DNA from 2 places in the Paractinoplanes abujensis genome. Region 1 is predicted to be linked to the other one. Evidence: riboswitches for the same ligand, from Rfam matches in the RefSeq annotation. Region 1 holds a riboswitch; the other holds the start of a gene.

Evidence for each region. A riboswitch is a leader RNA that binds a small molecule or an ion and turns the genes downstream of it on or off. The one in region 1 is predicted to bind ZMP and ZTP.
Region 2: linked by a shared signal. The riboswitch ahead of BKA14_RS38155 (bifunctional 5,10-methylenetetrahydrofolate dehydrogenase/5,10-methenyltetrahydrofolate cyclohydrolase) and the one ahead of BKA14_RS28745 (glycine hydroxymethyltransferase) in region 1 are both predicted to bind ZMP and ZTP.

The regions. Positions count from the first base shown of each region.
Region 1 is NZ_JACHMF010000001.1:6,291,692-6,295,045, reverse strand. It holds gene BKA14_RS28750 (cation:proton antiporter) at 1-1,398, opposite strand, end outside; ZMP/ZTP riboswitch at 1,443-1,543, shown strand; gene BKA14_RS28745 (glycine hydroxymethyltransferase) at 1,562-2,986, shown strand; gene BKA14_RS28740 (L-dopachrome tautomerase-related protein) at 3,055-3,354, shown strand, end outside.
Region 2 is NZ_JACHMF010000001.1:8,281,125-8,284,478, forward strand. It holds gene BKA14_RS38145 (class I SAM-dependent RNA methyltransferase) at 1-141, shown strand, start outside; gene BKA14_RS38150 (carbonic anhydrase) at 201-887, shown strand; gene BKA14_RS38155 (bifunctional 5,10-methylenetetrahydrofolate dehydrogenase/5,10-methenyltetrahydrofolate cyclohydrolase) at 874-1,746, opposite strand; ZMP/ZTP riboswitch at 1,762-1,845, opposite strand; gene dxs (1-deoxy-D-xylulose-5-phosphate synthase) at 2,007-3,354, shown strand, end outside.

The DNA.
Region 1 (3,354 bases):
TGCCGCCTCGGCCGCCAGTTCCCGGCCGCGTGCGCGCAGCCGTTCGGTCTCGGCCCGTTCGGCGGTCACGTCGATGTTGAGCTTGCGGGCCAGCCAGCCGATAGTCGTGCCCTGCAACAGCAGTGTGCCCAGCGTGACGAACAGGGCGATGGCCTGGATGGCGTCGCGACCGGGGAACTCCTGGCCCGACGCGGTGTGCTCGGGGATCGAGGCGGCGGCGGCCAGCGTGAGGATGCCACGCATGCCCGTCCAGCCCACCAGCACCATCTCCTTGGTGGTGGGCGCGGGCAGCGGCACCCCGCCCCGGCGTTCGTGCCGTTCGCGCCAGCGCTGGTAGCGGGCCCGGAAGTAGACGTCGGACTCGGCCCGGCGCTCCGTCCCGATCTCCTTGAGCCGCCAGCGCCCGAAGATGACGAACACGCCGGCCAGCCGCAGCACGATCGCCGCGACCAGCAGGACGGCCGCCGCCACCAGGGTGCGGGCCAGTCCCGGGTTCTCCGACTCGGCCAGTTCCGCCAGCACGAACTTCAGCTGCAGGCCGATGTACGCGAAGACGAACGTCTCGAGCAGGAAGTCGAGCACCCGCCAGACCTGTTCCTCCTGCAGCCGCGTCCGGTAGCCGCCCGGGTACTGATGTTGCGGGTCGAGCGTCAGGTTCACGCTGATCGAGAAGGCGGCCATGACCACGGCCAGGATGCCCGACGCGTGCACCTCCTCGGCGGCCAGGAACGCCGTGAACGGCACGAGCAGCACCAGTGACGTCTCGAGCGTCGGGTTCTGCAGCCGTTTGCGGATGCGCAGCGCGCCGTAGGCGAACAAGGCGCCGATGCCGAGCCCGATCGACGCCGTACGGAGAAACTCCAGGAACCCACCCGACCAGGTGGTGTGCTCACCGTTGACGGCGGCCACGGCGATGCTGAACAGGGTCAGCGCGGTGGCGTCGTTGACCAGGCTCTCGCCGGTGAGGATCGTGGTGGCCCGTTGCGGCAGCCCGATCTCGTCGCCGTGCGAGACGGTGGTGATCGTGTCGGGTGGGGCCAGCACCGCGCCCAGCACGAAGGCGACCGACAGCCCGAGCGTGGGCAGCAGCCACGACGACAGGAACCCGAGCGCGCCACAGGTGACCGCGACCAGCAGGACGCCGAGCGCCCAGATGGATCTGATGTTGGCCCCGAAGTTGGCGAACGAGGCGCCGCGGGTGGCCGAGTAGAGCAGCGGCGGGATGACGATCGCGAGGATGACCTCGCTCTCCAGCTCGAGGCGGGGCACCCCCGGGATGAACGACGCGGCGGCCGCCAGCACCACGATGATCATCCCTGGCTCGACCCCGCGGCGTCGTGCCATGGACGAGACGAAGATGCCCAGGCCGATGATGAGCAGGATCTGCACGCCGTTCACGATGATCAGGCTAGTGCCCGGGTCCGGCCCGCCGGGTATGCTCACCGACGGGCCGTGACTGGCGCGTCAAGGTGGTCAACCATCGGGGAGCGGCTCCGACGCCGAGCAGATCGGCGACGACCTGCCGTGCGCCTGGGCCTCTGCACAGTGATAGAGAGGTCCCATGTCCGAGCTGAACGCCGAATCCACCGCATTTCGCTCCGCCCTCGACGTGGTCCGGTCCGTCGAGCCGCGCATCGCCGACGCCATCGCCAAGGAGCTGACCGACCAGCGCGAGTCGCTCAAGCTGATCGCGAGCGAGAATTACGCCTCGCCGGCCGTGCTGCTCGCGATGGGCAACTGGCTGTCCGACAAATACGCCGAGGGCACGATCGGGCGCCGCTTCTACGCGGGCTGCCAGAACGTCGACACGGTCGAGTCGATCGCCGTCGAGCACGCGAAGGCCCTGTTCGACGCCCCCTACGCGTACGTGCAGCCGCACTCCGGCATCGACGCCAACCTCGTGGCCTACTGGGCGATCCTGGCCGACCGGGTCGAGGTGCCGTACCTGCAGAAGTTCGAGAAGCGTCAGATCAACAACCTGACCGACGCCGAGTGGGCCGAGCTGCGGCAGGCCTTCGGCAACCAGCGCATGCTGGGCATGTCGCTCGACGCGGGCGGCCACCTCACTCACGGCTTCCGGCCCAACATCTCGGGCAAGATGTTCGACCAGCGCTCGTACGGGGTCGACCCGGCCACCGGGCAGATCGACTACGCGGCCCTGCGCGAGACGGCCCGCGAGTTCAAGCCGCTGATCATCGTGGGCGGCTACTCGGCGTACCCCCGGAAGGTGAACTTCGCGACCCTGCGTGAGATCGCCGACGAGGTGGGCGCGACGTTCATGGTCGACATGGCGCACTTCGCCGGTCTGGTCGCGGGCAAGGTGTTCACCGGCGACTTCAGCCCGTTCCCGCACGCGCACATCGTCACCACCACCACGCACAAGTCGCTGCGCGGCCCGCGCGGTGGCGCCGTGTTCGCCCAGCCCGAGCTGTCCGAGCAGGTCGACCGGGGCTGCCCGATGGTGCTGGGCGGCCCGCTGGCCCACGTGATGGCGGCCAAGGCGATCGCGTTCGCCGAGGCCCGGCAGCCGTCGTTCGCCACCTACGCCCAGCAGATCGTCGCCAACAGCCAGGCGCTGGCCGAGGGCCTCACCAAGCGGGGCGTGCAGCTGGTCTCCGGCGGCACCGACAACCACCTGGTGCTGATCGACGTGCACCCGTTCGGCCTGACCGGTCGCCAGGCCGAGCAGGCCCTGCTCGACTCGGGCGTGGTCACCAACCGCAACGCGATCCCGAACGACCCGAACGGCGCCTGGTACACCTCGGGCATCCGGGTCGGCACCCCCGCCCTGACCTCGCGTGGCCTGGGCGTGGCCGAGATGGATCAGATCGCCGAGCTGATCCACACGGTTCTGGCCGGCACCACCCCCGACGCCACGTCGAAGGCCAAGTTCCACCTCGACCCGGCCGTCTCCGACCGCGTCCACAAGCAGGCGGCCGAGCTGCTGGCCGGCTTCCCGCTCTACCCCAGCGTCGACCTGGGCTGACCGACGTCCTGAGGCTCCAGGTCCGTCCTGGAGCCTTAGGGCTCGCCTCCGCGGGTATGCGGCGCGGCGTGAGCGATCAAACCCTCGAAACCGTCCACCTCTTCAAGGCCGGCCCGATGCCCACCGGGGTCGCCGTCTCCCGCAACGGCCGCATCTTCGTCAACTTCCCCAAGTGGGGTGACGACGTCCGGTACACGGTGGCGGAGATCCGCGACGGCGAGCCGGTTCCCTATCCCGATCTCGACTGGAACACCCCGAACGGCGACGCCGACCCCGAGGCGCTGGTCTCGGTGCAGAGCGTGGTCGTCGACCCGGCCGACCGCCTGTGGATCCTCGACACCGGCAGCCCGATGTTCCAGCCCACCGAG
Region 2 (3,354 bases), 2.0 Mb from region 1:
TATGTGGCCTGTGACCCGGCCGCGCTCGCCCGCGACATCGCCACGTTTCGTGAGCTGGGCTGGAATCTGGTCACGCTGCGCGCCTTCGACTGCTTCCCGATGACCCAGCATGTGGAGTGCGTCGCTCTGTTGGAACCCTGACAGCCGGGGTGGTCCCAGATCAATAGACTCCGATCGCTTTCGCAGATCGGAGAAGATCCATGTCCATCGGACGTCGTTCCCTGCTCGCCGCGGGCGCCACCGCGCTCGCCGCGACAGTGGTCCCCACCGCGGCCCACGCCAGTGCCGAGCCTGCCTCGCCCGGCACCTACGACGAGGCCATCCGTGAGCTGCTGCGCGGCAACCGCCGCTTCGTCACCGGCCACCTGCGTCACCCGCACCAGAACGTCGCCGCGATCCACCGGCTGGCCGCGGCCCAGGACCCGTTCGTCATCACGCTCGGCTGCGCCGACTCCCGCGTACCGTCGGAACTGCTCTTCGACCAGGGCCTCGGCGACATCTTCGACAACCGGGTGGCCGGCAACATCGTCGACGACCTGCTGCTGGGCAGCATGGAATACGCCGTCGAGCACTTCGACCCGCCGCTGCTGCTGGTGCTCGGGCACGAGCGCTGCGGCGCGATCTCGGCCACGGTCGACATCCTCCGCAGCGGTGGCGAGGCCCCGGGGCACATCGCCGCCATCGTCGACGCGCTGACCCCGATCGTCGAGCCGGTGCTGAGCCTGCCCGGCGACCCGGTCGAGAACGGCGTCGTGGCCAACGTGCGGGCCCAGGTCGCGGCGCTCACCGCGAGCAGCCCGATCATCCGCGAGAAGGTCGAGGCCGGCCACCTCGGCGTGGCCGGCGCGCGTTACGACCTGGACACCGGGAAGGTCACTCTGCTGTAGCGACGGCCCGCTCGGCGGCGGTGATCGCGTTGCGGAACAGCATCGCCACCGTCGTCGGGCCCACCCCGCCGACCCGCGGGGTGATCGCCCCGGCGACGGCGGCGCACTCCTCGGCGACGTCGGGCAGCAGACGCTTGCCCTCGTAGCGGACCCCGGCGCCGATCACCGTGGCGCCCGGCCGGACGTGCTCGGGCTGGATGATGCCGGGCACCCCGGCCGCGGCGATCAGGATCTCGGCCCGCTTGGTGTAGCGCTCCCAGTCGGGCACACCGGTGTGCACCACGGTGACGGCGGCGTTGGCGGTGGGCCGCTTCTGAGCCAGCAGCATGGCCAGCGGACGGCCCAGGGTGGCCCCCCGGCCCAGGATGACGACCTCGCGCCCGGCCACCGGGATCTCGTAGTGGGCCAGCAGCGCCTCGATGCCGGCCGGGGTGCAGGGCAGCGGGCCGGGCAGGCCGACGGCGAGGCGGCCCATGTTGAGCGGGTGCATGCCGTCGACGTCCTTGTCGGGGTCGAGGGTCATCAGCGCCGCGTCGTAGTCGAGGTGGGCCGGGATCGGGTACTGGATGAGCACGCCGTGCACGTTCTTGTCGGCGTTGAGCTCGGCCACCACGTCGAGCAGCTGCTGCTGGGTGATGTCACCCGAGAGGTGCCGGTGCGGGGAGTCGAAGCCGAGCTCGGCGGCCTGCCGCTGCTTGATCCGGATGTAGCCGGCGCTGGCGTCGTCGTCGCCGACGAGCACGGTGGCCAGGCTGGGCGTCACGCCCTGGGCCTTGAGCTTGGCGGCGCGCTCGGAGACGTCGGCCAGCACGGCCTCGGCGACGGGCTTGCCGGGGAGAAGTCGGGCTTCTGAGGACATGCGACCACCTTGTCGCACGGGGGCCCAGGCGGTCGACTCCCCGTGACAGGCTCCCCGATGGTGTATCCATCCCCGGTGCCGCCAGTCGCCGTGGCTACCAAGGATGCCCGACCTGTCCAGGGCCGCCCCGGCCGGGTTGTTACTGTGCGGTAGATCACGGGAGATCGCAGGTTACGGTGATGCGTCGGTTGTGTGTAGGACCCGAGGAGGGCCCAACGGCTGGGATGCGCGGTCGCGACACGCCGATAGACTTTGCCCCCATGAGCGAATCCCTCCCCGCCCCCGACGGCATCCTGGCGACCGTCACCGAGCCCGGTGACCTCAAGCGCCTCAGCCCCGAGCAGCTGACCCTGCTGGCGGCGGAGATTCGCGACTTCCTGGTGGCCAAGGTGTCGCGCACCGGCGGCCACCTCGGCCCCAACCTCGGCGTGGTCGAGACCACCCTGGCCCTGCACCGCGTGTTCGACTCGCCCCGGGACCGGATCCTGTTCGACACCGGCCACCAGGCGTACGTGCACAAGATCGTCACCGGCCGGCAGGACGGCTTCGACCTGCTGCGCCGGCGCGGCGGACTGACCGGCTACCCGAGCCGGGCCGAGAGCGAGCACGACTTCATCGAGAACTCGCACGCCTCGACCGCCCTGTCCTACGCGGACGGCATGTCCAAGGCGTTCGCCCTGCGCGGCGAGGACCGGCACGTCGTGGCCGTGGTCGGCGACGGCGCGCTCACCGGCGGCATGTGCTGGGAGGCCCTCAACAACATCGCCGCGGCCAAGAACCGCCTGGTCATCGTCGTCAACGACAACGGCCGGTCGTACGCGCCGACCATCGGCGGCCTGGCCGACCACCTCTCCACGCTGCGGCTCAACCCCGGCTACGAAAAGGTGCTCGACCTGGTCAAGGACGCGCTGGGCTCGACACCGGTGGTGGGCAAGCCGGTCTACGAGGTGCTGCACGCGGTCAAGCGCGGCATCAAGGACGCGGTCAGCCCGCAGCCCATGTTCGAGGATCTCGGCATCAAATACCTGGGCCCGGTCGACGGGCACGACGTGCAGGCCATGGAGTCGGCGCTGCGCCGGGCCAAGGGCTTCGACGCGCCGGTCATCGTGCACGCGGTCACTCGCAAGGGTTACGGCTACCGTCCCGCCGAGCAGGACGAGGCCGACTGCCTGCACAGTCCGAGCAGCTTCGACGTCGAGACCGGCAAGTCGCTGGCCGCCTCCAAGCTCAAGTGGACGAGCGTCTTCGCCGACGAGCTGGTCAAGATCGCCGACGACCGGCCCGATGTGGTGGGCATCACCGCCGCCATGGCCGAGCCGACCGGCATCGCCGCACTGGCCAAGAAATACCCCGAGCGCTCGTACGACGTGGGCATCGCGGAGCAGCACGCGGTGACCAGCGCGGCCGGCCTGGCCATGGGCGGCCTGCACCCGGTCGTGGCGGTCTACGCCACGTTCCTCAACCGCGCCTTCGACCAGGTGCTCCTCGACGTGGCGATGCACGAGCTGCCCGTCACGTTCGTGCTCGACCGGGCCGGGATCACCGGCCCCGACGGCCCCAGCCACTACGGCATCTGGGACATGAGCGTCTTCGGTGTCGTGCCCGGGA